One region of the Priestia sp. YIM B13551 genome, then DNA from elsewhere that is predicted to be linked to it. Evidence: riboswitches for the same ligand, from Rfam matches in the RefSeq annotation. Region 1 holds a riboswitch; the other holds the start of a gene.
What was found. Region 1 has a riboswitch for cobalamin ahead of nikA (nickel ABC transporter substrate-binding protein). Riboswitches for the same ligand answer to the same signal wherever they lie in the genome.
Positions count from the first base shown of each region.

Region 2: linked by a shared signal. The riboswitch ahead of ACFX4N_RS04615 (ABC transporter substrate-binding protein) and the one ahead of nikA (nickel ABC transporter substrate-binding protein) in region 1 are both predicted to bind cobalamin.

Region 1 is NZ_JBHZOX010000008.1:100,061-108,541, forward strand. It holds gene ACFX4N_RS26175 (lmo0937 family membrane protein) at 1-103, opposite strand, end outside; gene ACFX4N_RS26180 (YfmQ family protein) at 298-741, shown strand; gene ACFX4N_RS26185 (GNAT family N-acetyltransferase) at 1,266-1,793, opposite strand; gene nikA (nickel ABC transporter substrate-binding protein) at 1,863-3,404, opposite strand; cobalamin riboswitch at 3,547-3,738, opposite strand; gene ftsZ (cell division protein FtsZ) at 3,741-4,745, opposite strand; gene ACFX4N_RS26200 (tautomerase family protein) at 5,105-5,494, opposite strand; gene ACFX4N_RS26205 (hypothetical protein) at 5,662-5,820, opposite strand; gene ACFX4N_RS26210 (TRM11 family SAM-dependent methyltransferase) at 6,081-7,034, shown strand; gene rluF (23S rRNA pseudouridine(2604) synthase RluF) at 7,071-7,778, opposite strand; gene ACFX4N_RS26220 (TetR/AcrR family transcriptional regulator) at 8,118-8,481, shown strand, end outside.
Region 2 is NZ_JBHZOX010000001.1:883,085-891,565, reverse strand. It holds gene ACFX4N_RS04630 (class I SAM-dependent methyltransferase) at 1-261, shown strand, start outside; gene ACFX4N_RS04625 (YpjP family protein) at 645-1,247, shown strand; gene ACFX4N_RS04620 (thioredoxin family protein) at 1,436-1,750, shown strand; cobalamin riboswitch at 1,841-1,973, shown strand; gene ACFX4N_RS04615 (ABC transporter substrate-binding protein) at 2,232-3,191, shown strand; gene ACFX4N_RS04610 (adenosylcobinamide amidohydrolase) at 3,280-3,888, shown strand; gene cbiB (adenosylcobinamide-phosphate synthase CbiB) at 3,893-4,879, shown strand; gene cobD (threonine-phosphate decarboxylase CobD) at 4,854-5,933, shown strand; gene ACFX4N_RS04595 (bifunctional adenosylcobinamide kinase/adenosylcobinamide-phosphate guanylyltransferase) at 5,930-6,490, shown strand; gene cobS (adenosylcobinamide-GDP ribazoletransferase) at 6,487-7,260, shown strand; gene ACFX4N_RS04585 (histidine phosphatase family protein) at 7,218-7,835, shown strand; gene ACFX4N_RS04580 (bifunctional adenosylcobinamide kinase/adenosylcobinamide-phosphate guanylyltransferase) at 7,787-8,209, shown strand; gene ACFX4N_RS04575 (cob(I)yrinic acid a,c-diamide adenosyltransferase) at 8,209-8,481, shown strand, end outside.

The DNA of each region.
Region 1 (8,481 bases):
TCACTGCAATGACAAGAAGAATGTGAATGATGCCGCCGCCAATATGAAAAACTAATCCTAATAACCAAAAAATAAATAAAAGTCCAATAATCGTCCACAACATAATTTTTTCTCCTTTTTTTATATGTAGTATTTGTTATAATTCTATATTTCCCTAAATGTGCATAAATAAACGCATTTCATATACATCTTTTCACTAAGGAAGGTTCACATAATGTACAAAAAGTACTCATGTTCTCTGTGGTAAAATAAGTATGTAATCTTATTTCATTTAAACTATAGCGGAGATGATTAACTATGACGTGGATTGTATTACTTTCCATCATTCTTGTAAGTGCACTCAAAATATTAGTAACGTGTCTTCCAACTCCAGTGGTCAAATGGCTTATGACTAAATTTCAATTACACCCAACACTTGATGATCAAAACGTTACTGTCACAGTTGATGGGAAACATTTAGAAGGCAAAGACAAAATGCAAGTGATTGATTATTTTAATAAAGCAACATTTTTAAAACAATATTATGTCCATGAAGGAAATAAGGACTATTATAAACACCTAGAAGACAGTGAAACTCCACTGGTTATCGATACGAAAAAAGGAAAAAAAGATGTTCGATTATGCGTATACAGTTATGATGATCATGTCGATGTCGTAAAACAGTATAAAAAGAAAATTATTGCTTACAGCCTGCTGTCTGATCACCTTCAAAAGCAGTCCATAACAGCTGACCTAGCTTAAACCAGTCGCCTATAAGGCGGCTGGTTTAGTTTTAGGTTGAAGCTATCTTATTTAAAAATTCCAAACTTTAACATTAATTCTAATGCTATAATATAAATTAATTGGTTGAAGTAGATTTCGGCGAGCATCAAAAGTTTCTTTTCAAGTGGGCCTTTGGGACAACTATTGTCATGACAATTACAGCCATTTTAACAAATGCTATTTCCCTTTAGAGTTCTACCATAAAAAAGGAAGCCGACTACCATAAGGCAATCGGCTCACACATGTAGGATATTGATTTAACACTAACAAAGTACAACACAACACTAGTAATTATATAATATATTTCATTATTTTGAAAGCGATTTCATATATATTTTCAAAAATATTTTGTTATTTGTTTTTCATAGAAAAAAACCACGTTTCAGCCAATTCGAAACGTGGTTCTTTTCTGTAAGGACTTGCCCTACAGGCTATAAATGTAAGTACGTTCATTATAGCATGAGCTCTTATCTAGATTCCATGGTAATTACTGTATAATATCGTTACATTACGACCGGTTGTATTTTTCTGTCCATATGCAGCGTATTCCATGGCTCATCCTGTTCAGCAAGCCTTTCGATAAAACCTTGTGAAATCCAGAATGGGATAGCCCCCGGTAAAAAAGGATGAGTATGCAGATACAACGTGTCATAAAAATGATTTTGAGCAAATTGTTCCACTGCCTTTAACAGCTGCTGTCCAATGCCTAGACGCCGGTATGCTGGATCGACATAGCATTTTACAATCTCGGCTGCAGTTTTATGTTCATATCGCTTTTTTAATGCATGAAACCTTCCATCGTAAGCGTATAAACCAATTGTTCCAATTACTTGTTGATTTTCCGTGACAGCTGCAAAAAAAGCAGCGCCTTTCGCTTGAACATAATGTTCATTAAAATGAAGCAAATCCACAGAAAGCTGATTTTTTTCCAGCATAGGAAATAGCTCATTCCGCATATTCATGACAAACTGAATCACTTCAGCATCCTTTTCTTTTACTTCTTTAATTTGATACATTTGTACTTCTTGCACGTTTACTGTCACATCCTTTTATCTATCATTGTATCCTTTCTCTTTTTCCTATAGGAACAACGATATTGACTATGGCGTTACGTCTAAATGCTGAGTCAGCATATAATACTCGCTTGGATTTGTTGTCCAGTTTTTCACTTTTTGATTATAAGCAACAACAATGTTTGGATGTACAATCGATGACGTCAGCATTTCCCCATTAATCAAAGCGGTTGCTTGCTTGGCTAGCTGATCTCGTTTTGCGTCATCTACTGTTGAATTTAACTGTTCTATCATTTTTGTTAGCGTATCGTCATTAATCCGGCTGGCATTTAAACCACCGCCCGGCAAATAGTTCGTGCTTAAATAATAGCTGGCATCCCCTCTAGGTGCTGTGATAAGGCTGTACAATGCTAAATCCCAATCATCTTTTGCCATTACATATTCATCGCTGTCTTCAACTAGGTGAATCTTAATATTAATTCCTAACTCTTTCGCATTAGACTGTATAAGCTGAGCAATCAAAGGAAGTTCTGGCAATGAGCTGTATGTGACAAGAGAGAGGGATAATGGCTTTCCATTTTTGATTACTTTGCCATTTTTGAGTTGATAGCCTGCTTTCTCTAAATATTTTTTAGCATATGCTATTCCTTTTGTCTCACTAGCAGTATTATCAGCAAAAGGAAATTGGGGTAAAAATGGACCTCGAGCCGCTGCCGCTTGATTGTTCATTATGCTGCTGACAATTTCTTTCCGGTTCAGTAAGGTATCGATAGCTTTTCTTACAGTTTCGTCTTTTAATGCGTCATTGGTTTGATTATAAAGCAATAAATGAGTACGCACACTAGGTACTCCACTTACTTTGAAAGACGAATTCGCTTGTAAAGTGCTCAAGCTTTCTAAAGGCGGGCGATAAATAATATCGGCTGTCCCGGACTGAAGAGCCGCAACTCGCGCATTAGCATCTTCGTTAAATGCAAAGATCGCATTTTTCAATTTTACTTTCCCATTCCAATAATGTTCATATCTTTCTAACTTCACTTGATTTCCTTGATCGAAAGTCAAAACGTGAAATGGCCCTGTGCCAATGGGCTTCTTAGCTATACTAGAAACATCAACATCTATAATAGCTGTGTTTGGATGCACTAACTCAGAAGGAAATTTAGGCATTGGTTCTTTTAATGTAATTGTCAGCGCATGACCGTTCGCTTTCATTTCTTTAATATTTAAAGCGTTTTTCATCGCATAGCTTTGATCTATCGTTCTTTGAAGAGAAGACTTAACGGCATTTGCATCTAGCGCTTTGCCATTTTGAAACGTAATGTTCTTTCTTATCGTAAATGTCCACGTAAGACCGTTATCTTTCGTTTCCCACTTTTCAGCAAGCCAGGGCTTTATTTTTAAATCATTGCTGATTTTAACAAGCGTCTCCCCTACTCCCGCACGAACTGCTGTATAATTATCATCCGTATGAGGATCAAGCGTTGCAGATGTAAAATTAAATAAAAACGTCACACTTTTATCCGTTTTCTTTCTTTCTTTTATACTTATGCTCTCTTCATTAGGAGCGCAAGCAGTGAGGCAAAGTAACACAAGAAATATCATAGATACGAGTTTTTTATTATTTATCATTGATTTTTCCACCTTCTATTTTAATACACAAAAAAGCACTTCTAAAAAGAAGTGCTTGTCTTCACAACAAATTCAGATAAACGTATCCCTTGTTTATCCTATTTTTGGTTCTGCCAAAACACCTCCCTATCCTCGTAGGTTATTGTGTGCTGCGATTTATGGCAGGTCTCCTGGCTTCAAGTCACTGCCTTATACCGCCTTCCCGTCTCTAAATAGACAGTGGCTTTTTTGACATAAGGCTCCTTGTTACAGTGGCGGGACCGCTCCGGATTTGCACCGGATTCCCTTTTAAGGCAATTGAAAAACAATTGCCACCATAAAAGCTGGTTATTTAATTTAGTAGCGTGCTCTTGAAACTCTAGAAGTAGAAGCTGATGGTGAAACATCTTCATCATCAAATCCAGTGGCAATAACGGTTACCATCATTTCGTCCTTTAAATCTTCATTGATCACGGACCCAAAAATCATATTTAAGTCCTGATCAGAAGCAGACGTGACAATATCTGCTGCTTCCTGTACTTCGTAAAGACTCAAGCTGCTGCCGCTCGTAATGTTCAACAGCACGCCTCTTGCTCCATCAATCGATGCATCTAGCAGCGGACTAGAAATCGCTTTTTTCGCTGCTTCAATTGCCCGGTCTGATCCGGAAGCTCGTCCGATACCCATAAGCGCAAATCCTTGATTAGACATGATTGTTTTTACATCAGCAAAGTCAAGGTTAATCAGCCCCGGAACAGCGATTAAATCTGAAATACCTTGAATACCTTGGCGAAGAACATTATCTGCTTCACGGAATGCTTCAAGCATAGGCGTCTTTTTATCGACAATTTCAAGCAAGCGGTCGTTTGGAATCACAATAAGGGTATCTACCGATTCATTCATCGCAGTAATACCGCCTACTGCTTGCTTCGTACGTTTATTTCCTTCAAACTTGAACGGGCGAGTGACTACTCCAATTGTTAAAGCATTTAGTTCACGGGCAATTTGGGCAATAACCGGAGCTGCTCCAGTACCGGTTCCTCCGCCCATACCAGCTGTTACGAATACCATATCTGCGCCTTGCAGTACTTCTTGAATTTGTTCTCTGCTTTCTTCGGCTGCTTCTCTTCCCACTTCTGGATTAGCTCCTGCACCTAATCCTCGCGTTAAGGCCGCACCAATCTGCATTTTCACATCTGCTTTAGATAAGTTAAGCGCCTGAGCATCCGTATTAACGGCGATAAATTCTACTCCTTGTACACCGTGTTCAATCATACGGTTAACGGTGTTATTTCCTCCACCGCCGACCCCAATTACTTTAATTCGCACTAGTGGCGATACACCTGCATCAAATCCAAACATTCTAAGTTCCTCCTCAATGATCAAAATTACTTTCTCTTATTATCCGAAAAAACACGTGAAGAACCTTTTACTCCTATGTTTAACGCGTAACTGTTCTTTTGTTTTACAGATTTTATACACTTCTCTTTTAACCTTTAAATCTTTACATCTTTATGTAAATTTATTGTTGTTCTAAAATTAGTACGCCGAACTCTTTTATGGTTTTTCCACTCAAAATGGCATATAAGCTTATTGTATCATTCATTTGACAGATGTCTGTATTTAATTTTGAGTAAGATGTGACTAAGAGAATAATATTTTTATAGACAAAATGAGAAAAAGCCCTTAGAAATAAGGGCTTCTCTAGATAATAAACCGTTTTATAATTTCCCAGTTAAGAATTGAGCTTCTCCCATGCCAAAGCTCCAGTCAGCATTACCGTTTTCAACAATCGAAATCATAATGTCGTTTGGCTGAATGCCGCAGCTCTCTCCAAGCTCTTTTACAATTAATCTGTAAAGAGCTTGCTTTTGCTCTTCTGTCCGCTGTTTACTCGTTACACTTATAATAACCAAATCCTTGCTTCTCTCAAAGCCAAGACCTGTATCTTCAATAATCATTTCATGAGCAGGATGCTGATGTACAATTTGATAACGGTCGCGCTCCGGGACGCCAAAGGCTTCTAGCATCGCTCGGTGAGCAGCGTCTAGTAATGTTTTTAACTCTTTTTCATCTCTTCCTTCTATTACATCAAATCTAAGTAATGGCATACTAAGTAACCTCCAGCTTTTTGTCTAATGTATTATTGCTTCATCATATCACAACTATCATTTGTTAAAAAAAGATATGCTATTCACAATGTGCTCTCTAGTGAAAGAGACCTCAAACGCTTCAATAAAAGCTGAACCTAATAAAAAGAAATGAGCAGCATAACGGCTCATTTCATTAGTACAAAAACATTTATAATAAGAGCTAAAATACATACAGATACAATGGCAATGAGTACGTTCATCACAAGGTTTTGCGAGGATGTTTTGGCTTGTTTTTTCATATCAGCCCGACTCATCTGTTGCTTTTCATGATCACTTTTAGACATCACGTAGCCTCTCCTATTCATCAAAATGTCAGCAGTGTGTAAATGATTTTTGAGAAACCTTGATCCAGTTCTTTTGTATAGACAGCAGCACATGCAGGTTATCACCAGTTATTTTAGCATGTTTTGTCAAATAAGTGGACTATGTAGCGCTTCAATTTAGTATTCACGGGCAAATATATTTAAATTCGTTGCTTTTCTCTTCTTTTCTCGCTATTGTTTGAGAAGAAGGATAATTAGATACGATAAAGGATGATACGATATTGAATAACCATACGCAGCTGCCTCAGTATATCTACACATACGCATGCAGCGAAGAGGAACTCTCACTATGTCAATTAGAGAGACGCTCTCTTTTTGAAATTGAAACTGAGAAACCTATCATAAAAAGTGCCGTTAAACTTGATCCAAGCAGAAGCCCTTTTATCAAAGAGCGATTAGATATTATGTATGAATCAGATGACCTTGCAGATATTTGTAAACAAGTAGAAGATATTGACCTTGGAGACAAAACATTTAAACTCATTTTCATGAAAATTAATGACTTGGAAAAAGATCAAAAAATAAGTTATAAAGGTCAGCGTGCTATTGAACGTGATGTGGGTTGGCATTTTGTAGCAGAAGCAGACTTGCATAACCCTGACCATTTGTTTGGCATTGTTCCATTTGAAGGACGCTGGTATTTTGGGAAATATCAAAAAAGCGAAGCGGTATGGCTGCATCATTTGAAGAAACCGCGTGAATACTCTACAGCACTCAGTACCCGCCTTGCAAGAGCTGTAGCTAACATTGCCGTTCCAAACCCTGAAGGAATCAAAGCGATTGATCCATGCTGCGGTATCGGTACAGTCCTTGTAGAAGCCCTTTCAATGGGCATTGATATTGTAGGACGCGATATCAATCCACTTGTGACCGACGGATCTCGTGAAAATATTGCGCATTTCGGCTTAAGCGGTGATGTCAAAACTGGACCGATTTCAGATGTTACAACTCACTATGATGTAGCTATCATCGACATGCCTTACAATCTCTACACCCACGCGACGCCTGAAGATCAGCTTTCTATTTTAAAACACGCTCGCCGCTTTGCGGATAAAGTAGTCGTGATTACAGTAGATACGATTGACCATATGATTCATGAAGCTGGCTTTTCTATTTCAGATCGCTGCGTAGCGCGCAAAAGCGTATTTTCTAGACAAGTAGTTGTATGCGAATAAAAAAGACACCAGTCTAACAGGCTGGTGTCTTTTTATTTACCACTCTTTAGGTTCATAGTCTAATTCTTTGAATAGCTGCGTACGCTCTTTTTTCGTTAAATCTCTCCATTGCCCAACAGGTAAGTTGTTTAAATGGATATTCATAATACGCGTGCGCTGAAGGCGGTATACTTCATATCCGAGCACTTCACACATACGGCGAATTTGACGATTTAAACCCTGTGTTAAAATAATTTGAAACTCATACTTAGACAGCTGTGTCACTTCACAAGGAAGCGTTTTTGTGCCTAAAATTTTTACTCCCTCAGACATGTTTTTGATAAACTCTGGTGTAATTGGCTTATCTACTGCAACAATATATTCTTTTTCATGCTTGTTTTCTGCACGTAAAATTTCATTAATAATATCGCCGTCATTTGTAAGTAAAATTAAGCCGTCTGAATCCTTATCAAGTCGTCCAACGTGGTGAATACGCAAAGGGTGATTGACTAAATCAATGATGTTTCCCTTTACTTTTTTTTCACTCGTACTTGTAATGCCGACTGGTTTATTAAGCGCAATATATACATTATTTCGAGCAATCCGAAGCTGTTGGCCGCTTACTCGAATATCATCGCCAGGCTTAACTTGATCTCCGACTTTTGCAACCTTTCCATTAACGGTTACTCTTCCTTCACTAATTAACTTATCTGCCCCGCGTCTTGACGCCTTTCCAGATTCGCTAATAAATTTATTCAGTCTCAGGTGAATCACAACCTTACATTTAAAAATTTTAAAATTTGTCTCTTCTATTAGAAACAGACATATGCCAATTTCTATACCGTCCCTATCGTAACATGCTATACGCTTCTCGTCTGCTTTTAATTTCATTACTTAATCATATTTTTTTAACAGTAATAGAAGTATAGCTCCAAAATACTTTGTAACCTTATTCTTAACATTTCAATCAATGCTTACACCTGTGAAGCTTGCATCAATCTTCACTTATATACAAGACCTAGACGTCTGGATTGACTGATCAGTATAGAGTTGCTACCATTATACTGACCGATCAACTAGTAATTATATCAGGGAGCTGTTTTCATGGAACCAACCAATTCAAAAGAAAAAATTTTAAGCGCAGCTGCTAAACTTTTTCGCAAAAAAGGCTATCACGCCACCAGTCTAAGTCAAATTACAAAAGAAAGCAGCGCTCCGAGAGGATCTATTTATTATTATTTTCCGGATGGAAAACAACAGTTAGCAAAAGAAGCTATTCAAAAAACGGGAGAAAGAGTCAAAGCTTATATCGAAAAATCCCTCGCTTCTCATGAAGATGCCGCGGCAGCTATTCAATATCATATAAAAATGATGGCTGATCGAATGTTTGAACAAGTGGAAAATGAAGAGGATATCTCTCTCGCTGCTATGTCGAGTGAAGTATGGTCATCAAACGAAACGCTTCGTA
Region 2 (8,481 bases), on a different contig from region 1:
GAAGATAATTCTTTTGATGTTGTCTACTTTGATCCTATGTTTCAAGAGCAAATTGATGAATCGAATGGAATTAACGGTATTAAAGCAATAGCACTGTATACTACGCTGACGCCAATGGCTATACAAGAAGCAAAAAGAGTAGCCAAACAAAAGATCGTGCTAAAAGATCATTGGAAAAGCAGTCGTTTTGAAGAACATGGATTTACCGTACAAAAACGAAAAACATCAAAATTTCATTACGGGACAATTGATATACAATAATAAACAAAAAAGTAAAATGGATTCCGATCATTGAAAAGACTTCCAAAACCTTTTAGGAATTAAAAAGTTTTGGAAGTTTTTTTTATGAATTTCATCTAAAGTTCATAAAAGTATGATATATTTTTGAACATAAAAATACTTTTGTGTTTAAGCATCCAGCAAAAAAGGAATATCTTGTATAGGTTTCCGCTCGGTGTGACAACCTCAAACAGAAGAAGGAAGGTGCTAACTAAAAAGTCTTCGAATGCCCGTAGGCAGCATAAATGAATAAGCAAATATAGGTAAAAAATTAATAAGTATGTTACAATACCTAGTGAGTTATAACAATGAATTTTACGATATGAAAAGACCATATGGGAAAAGATGAGAAAGGAAAGATACGAATGCCTAGATGGATAAAAAGAATGCTAGTTGTATTTATTACAGTATTTACATTTGGGCTTGTCACTCCACCAGAATATTTATACGTTGATGATGCAAAAGCGGACAAGCAACATAAAGCAGGGTATGTAAGAGAAACAACTCCTGTCACAGCTGTTATAGAAGATATTCATTTGCCATATGAAGAACCAAAATATGAAGACGTTTCATCATTTGTTACGTATGCAATGGAATCAGCTGAAAAACAGTCAGTGGAAAAATTCGGAACAAAAATTGGGCCTGTCATTGAAGATGAATTTCGTCAAGCAGTGTTACCTAAAATTGAAGAAGTGCTGACCGACATTGGCACTGAACGTGAACAGTCAATTCAGAATCTCGAGATAAGCGAGCATCCTGCTGCTGGCTATGGTGAAAAGATTTTCCATGTATATGACCGGGAGACCGGTCAGGACTTAATACGGTTTCACGTACGGCGTGAAAATCCTCCAAAAGATGGATACTGGTTTAATTTTCACTATCATGCGGCTGCAGATAATTTTCAAAAGCATTATGATTTAGGGAAAATTTATTGGAACCGAAACATGCCGCCTAAATGGTTTAGCTGATAATAGACACAACATTCTACGATTTCGAAATGTTAGCTTTTTTAAGCTAGCATTTTTTTACGTCTAAAACCGTTATGGTCTAAATAAGCTGAAACATTAGCACAACGATAAAAAAATCGTTTATAATGAAGTCAGACTTCTTACCATAGAATAGTGAGAAGGAACGAATAGATGCTGGAGGTAACACAATGAAACAATTTACGGAAGAAAAACAATTTCGCGAACAAATTAAGAACGAAACACTAAGCGTTGGGATTTTTACGACAACGTGGTGTCCTGATTGCAAACGTTTGGATATGTTCATTGATGAAATCGTTGACGAAAATACAGATAAAGCATGGTTTAAAATTGACAAGGATGAGTTTGAAGAACTTTCTGCTGAAAACAATGTAATGGGTATTCCTTCTCTTCTTGTATATAAAAACGGTGAAAAAATTGCACACTTGCACAGTGCAAATGCTAAAACGCCTGAAGCGGTCCGTGAATTTTTAGCAACTCTTTAATTCCTTAAGCTGCGAGAGCATTCTCGCAGCTTTTTTTGTGAGAATGGCTATTTCCATTTTTCCATGAGTGGGGTATACTAGGACAAGTGAATAATCGTAAAGCAATAAGGTCTCAATTTAAAGATTGAGTGAAAAGGGAAGTCTGGTGAAAAACCAGCGCGGTCCCGCCACTGTAAGCGCTTTGTGCGTAAGTCAGGAGACCTGCCTTATTGTTAGCTGTGAAACCTTCGAGGAAGGGTGAAGCAGGGTAATGAACATACATATCAAGTATAGTGAACGGATTCTTTTCCTGCTTATCTTGACGTTACCTGCTTTGCTTTCAATTGAAAGTAAAGCTTTTTTATTTTGAAGCTGCCGGCGAGCAGTATACATAGTCAAAGCGGAAAAACGGGATAGCGCTGCTTTTTGCATGATCATTTGCTTTTTCTTTAACGTGGAGGTTTCGTATTCACAATGAACAATATATAGGGGGAGTATTTAGATGAAAAAATGGCTTTCGTATTCCATTATTGCACTGTTAGTCATCGTACTTGCTGCATGCGGTGCAGGCAGCCAAAGCAACAGTGATAAAAAAACGAAGCAAGATACGGCACAAACGTCACAAGCTGCATTTCCAGTAAAGGTAAAAGACGCGCGTGATAAAGAAATTACGTTGAAAAAACAGCCTAAGAAAATTGTTTCATTAATGCCAAGTAATACGGAGATTGTATATGCCCTTGGCCTTGAAAAAGAATTAGTCGGTGTTACAAGCAACGATGATTATCCTAAAAGCGTAAAGAAAAAAGCGCAGGTAGGAGATATGAACGTTAATGCAGAAAAAGTTATTGCTTTAAATCCTGATTTAGTGCTGGCACACGCTTCAAGTATGGGCGTTTCGGATGAAGTATTTAAACAAATTGAAAGTGCGGGTATTCCGGTATTTGTTGTAAAAGATTCAACAACGTTTGATACGGTTTATGATTCTATTACGCAAATCGGTAAATTAACAGGTAAAACAAAAGAAGCTAATCAAACAATTAAAGACATGAAAGAAAAAGTAGCTTCAATTGAGAAAAAAGCAAAAACGATTTCAAAAGAAGATCGTAAAAAAGTATGGATAGAGGTATCAGGAGCTCCTGAGATTTATACAACAGGAAAAGGTACGTTCATGAACGAAATGCTTACTATGATCGGTGCTGATAACGTAGCGGGTAGTGAAAAGGGTTGGGTTAAGTTTTCTGAAGAGCAAGTTGTTAAGTTAAACCCTGACGTTATTATCGCAACGTATGATGCAGACAAAAATGAGATTATGAAGCGTCCCGCTTGGAGCAGCATGACTGCTGTAAAAGAGGGTAACATCGAGAAGGTTGATCAAAACAAAATCAACCGCTTAGGACCTCGTATTGTAGATGGCTTAGAGGACTTAGCAAAAGCAGTATACCCTGAGGTGTACAATAAATAAGAAGAGGGACCATATTCCAGTTCGAATTGAAAAGGGGATTGGTCCCTTTTCACATCTTAAAATTGAAGAACGGCCTGAGCTTTTAATCATGAAAACCGAGACTTCTTATAAAACATACAGCTCAGGGGTTTTAGGAACAGGTATTACGGAAACGGACACCTTTTACAATCGATTTGTTCACAAAGACTATTATTCAGATACTCCTTCTATGGAGTATGAGCAATATTTGATGAAAGAAAATGTACGCCATGAGCAAATCGTAGGGTTGATGACAGCCGTTTGGTTAAAAGAAAGAGCGGTTTACTGTTATGAAGGCTACGGAGTAAGAGTAGCTTCCGTGATAACGGCTGGAGTAGGAAACGCAGTAGATATTACAGCTGACGAAGCTGTCCCGTTCTATTCCTCTCCCGGTACAATTAATATGTTTTTTTTCGTGGAAGGTACGCTTACGGATGCTGCGTTTTTACAGCTTTTTATTGCGGCCACAGAAGCTAAAACAAAAACGCTGTCACAGCTGGGGGTCATAGATCCAGCTACAAAGACGATTGCTACGGGAACATCTACGGACAGCATCTCAGTTGCAGCGTCTCAGCAAGGACCATTATATGAATATGCAGGCTCTATGACCGCTTTAGGTCAAGCGGTAGCCAAGCTGGTGAAAATAAGCTTAGAGCAGGGACTTAAGGGAAAGAGGTGAAAAAATGAGTATTACACAAGCGATAATTGCACACATGACGGCCATGACGATTGCTTTACTAATTGACCGAATGATAGGCGACCCCGAAAATTGGCCGCATCCCGTTCGCTGGTTTGGCAAGTGGATTTATTGGATGGATTCCAGATTAAATAAAGGTGTAGGAAAACGATTCAAAGGATTGCTTCTTGTGATAAGTATGGCTGTGCTAGCAGGAGTTGTTCCCTTTTTGTTCCTCCATGCTTTGTACGGAGTTGATTTTATAGCAGGTGTTTTAGTAGAGGGCGTAATGATTGCGACTACTATATCCACTCGTTCTTTAAGCGAAGCTGCTTATAAGGTACAAAAGCCGCTTCAGCTAGGAGATATGGAGAAAGCTAGATATGAAGTAAGTATGATTGTGGGACGAGATACAGATCGTTTGTCAGAAGGAGAAATTGCCAGAGCGACGGTAGAGACCGTGGCTGAAAATACAAGTGATGGTATTACAGCTCCGCTTTTTTATGCATTTATAGGAGGAGGAGCCCTAGCCTTTTTTTACCGAGCTATTAACACATGTGATTCGATGGTTGGGTACAAAAATGACCGCTACTTTCTGTTCGGCTACTTTAGTGCAAAAACCGATGACGTATTAAACTATATTCCAAGTCGGCTAACTGCAGTAGTGATGACGGCTGTTAATGTAGTAAAAAGCCAGTATTCTCTTGGGCATGTAACGAGTTTGATTAAGCGTGATGCTAAGAAGCATCCAAGCCCAAATAGCGGATACGGGGAAAGCGCAGTGGCTGCTCTTTTAGGTATTCAACTCGGCGGGCTTAATACATATAAAGGCATAGAATCTAATCGTGCAAAAATGGGTGAACCACTCATTCCCCTGCAAGCCGGTCATATTGAACAAGCTGTTTTCATTATGAAAAGGACGGTCTATGCTACGTGGTTATTATATCTTTTGTTAGGAGGAGTTATTAGTGCTATTACCTACACATGGAGCTAATCCTAATGTCTTTTTAAAAGCAATAGGGGCCGAGAATTTATCGCATATAAAAGACTTTAGCGTGAATACAAATCCTTTAGGGGCTCCCCTTGTGCTTCACGAAAAGTGGAACGAATTCAAGGATGCAGCGTTTAGTTATCCTGATCCTCAAGTAACAGAGCTGAAAAATAAACTTGCAGCTCATCATCATGTTTCAGCTGCTCAAGTGCTGCCTACAAATGGCGCCGCTGAAGCGTTTTTCCTTATTGCTTCGTTATTTTCAGGAGAGAAAGCAGGGATTGTACAGCCGACCTTCGTTGAATATGAACAGGCAAGTAAAGCTTATGGATGTGAAGTGACATACGTTCCTTTAGCTGAAGAAAATGGCTGGAGCTGGGATATAGAGTTGATTATGAGTATTCTTCCGGACATAAAAGTACTGTGGATTTGCCATCCAAATAATCCAACGGGTGTTATGTATAGTCATGAGGAATGGATGAAAGTAGTAAAAGCTGCTGCTCATCATGGTACATACTTAATAATTGATGAGGCATTCATTGATTTTGTCGAACATCAGCCTTCATTTGATTCTCTTATTCTGGATTATGAGCATATCATTGTGGTGCGTTCCATGACAAAGATGTTTAATATTGCCGGGCTTCGTCTTGGCTATATTTTGGCAAATGAAAAAATCATTAGCAAGATGTCTAAAAAGCAGCCTCCTTGGAGTGTAAATGGATTGTCGCAGCAAGTAGGAATGATATGTGTGGATGAAAAAGATTTTGTGAAAAAAACCGTACATTATATTAAACAAGAACGGGAGCGGATCTTGAGTCAACTAAAGGAATGGGGGCTTTTGGTTTCTCCTTCTCAAACAAACTATTATCTTTGCAGCGTTCCGTCTTCTATTAAAACGCGCGAATGGCTTGTCTATTTAGCAAGCCATGGCGTGGTAGCTCGTCATACTGAAAACTTTCCATTTTTAAATGGACGCTATATCCGTTTGGCCGTGAAAACGAAAGAAGAAAATGACTATTTACTTAAAATAATCAAACAAGGACTCGATGAAATATGATCATCTTTATTAGCGGAGGCGTTCGAAGCGGAAAATCACGTGGAGCGGAGAATATGGTTCAAACTTTTTGTACAAAGCGCGCTGTTTATATTGCCACAAGCAGGCAAACAGATAAGGAAATGCAAAAACGCATCCAGCTTCATCAAAAAGAACGCCAAGCAGCGAACACGCCTTGGATAACGATCGAACAGTCTGTAAATTTACAACAAATTTTGCCAAATCTTCAAAGTGATGATGCTATACTTTTGGATTGTGTCACGAATTGGCTTGCCAATGAGCTTTTTTTAACAGAAAGAAGGTGGCAAACAAAAGAAGGGAAACAAGCGGTTTTTCTTCATATGATAGAAACGCTCGATAAGCTGTTTGCGCAGTCTCAGCCGGTTGTGCTAGTATCTAATGAACTGTTTGAAGCGGGCGTATTAGAAGAGCCCACATATAGCTATATGAAGATGTTAGGGAAATTACATCAGTATATTGTAGAAAAAGCAGATGTGGCTATTTGTGTAGAAGCGGGAATTTATCGTTTTAAAAAAGGAAAGGAATGTGTAGATATATGAAAGAATGGATAGCTATACTACGAATTTCTCTCCAGTTTTTTACGATCTTACCACTGGCTAAAACCGTTCAATGGACTGAAAAAAGAACGGCACGCTCACTTTTTGTGCTGCCTTGGATTGGTATGTTACTAGGCTTGATGTTTTATAGCTTTTTACAGCTGCTTCAATCTTCACCTATCACTACGATTGTTGATAGTATTTTAGTTTTGCTTTTACCGCTTGTTTTAACGGGTGGCCTTCATTTAGACGGCTGGATGGACGTAAGCGATGCGTATTTTTCTCATCAGTCAAAGGAAAAAAAACTGCAGATTTTAAGTGATCCGCACGTTGGGTCTTTTGCTATTCTTTCTCTTATGGTTCTGCTGCTGCTGCGTTTTAGTGCGATCTATGAATTAGTGTCTCTTTCTTCTTTATCAATTTGGGCATGCTTAATTGTCTTTACGCTTCCAAGAATTGGAGCAGCCTTTTTGTTGTTGAGAGATAAGCCCGCTAAAGAGACGGGTCTGGCTGCATATTTTCAAAAAGGAGTCACCAAACGGTCTATTTACGGATTTATCATCATGAGCCTATTCTTAGTTGCTATTTTCGTTATTTTTATGGACAATAAATTCATTATTCTTTTCTTTGCCGGTTTTCTATGGCTCTGGATACGATTTTATCGTTCGCAGTTTGGTGGCGTAACAGGAGATGTTATAGGGGCAACCATTGAAGGAGGAGAAACGCTTTTATGGATAATTCTTTGGTTATCACATGTATTCGTCACGGCATGACGCTTGAAAATCAACAGAAAAAATATATAGGGTGGAGTGATCCGCCTTTAAGTATAGAAGGGAAAAATGAATTGAAAGAGCTTTTTCTAGAACCTCAGCTCGTTATTTCCAGTGACTTAAAAAGAGCGCTAGAAACAAGTGCAGTTGTTTTTCCAAAATCTCAGGTGGTTAAAAGTAAAAATTGGCGTGAGCTGCATTTTGGAGATTGGGAAGAGAAGACGTATGAAGATTTAAAAAACATACGGGCGTATAGAAATTGGATTGATCACTGGACAGAACATACGCCTCCGAATGGTGAAAGCTTCTCAAGCTTTTCAAACCGAATTTGGGCAGCGTGGGAAGAAGCGGTCGATTTGGCGGCCAGTCAGCAATTGCGTCACATTGCTATTGTTTCACACGGCGGACCACTGCGTTTACTTGCATCCCACTTTAAACAGACAGCGTCGCTTTGGGATGTTTCTTTTTCTTATGGAGAAGGTTTTTCAGTAGCGTGTACATCATACAAACAGGCAAAGGAGAGAAGAGCATGCATTTCGTATTCGGCGGTGCATTTACCGGCAAAAGAAAATGGGTGAAGCAGCATTATGCCAGTGAGTCGGTAAAATGGCATTGTTTGTATGAAGACCCTGTTTTACCAGCGCTTGAGTTCGAAGAAAGTTACATAGTGCTAGAAGGATTTGAGCACTATGTTAAGGAATTAATACATAGCGAGCTGGAGTCTCCGCACCTTGTTGTTAAAAAGTTAATACAGAAGTGGAGAGACAGCGGTGTATGGGAAAAGTTAATAGTGATTGGAACTGAAGTCGGCAAAGGGATTGTTCCTTTAGATCCAACAGAGCGGCAGTGGAGAGATGAATGCGGGTATGCGTATCAGCATTTAGCGGCATATGCCCGGAAAGTAGATCACATTTGGTACGGAATTGCTAATCGATTGAAGGAGGAAATATAATGAACATTTACACAAAAACAGGGGACAAAGGGCAGACAAGCTTAATTGGAGGACGAGTAAATAAAGATGATATTCGAGTGGAAGCATACGGTACGATTGATGAGCTAAATGGCTTTGTAGGTCAAGCGATTTATCAGCTGGATGAAACAACATTAAAAGATGTAAAAGAAGAGCTAATTACGATTCAACATGAGCTTTTTGACTGTGGAAGTGATTTAGCATTTGCAAAAGATGATCATCCGTACAAAGTAACAAACGACATGATATCAGTA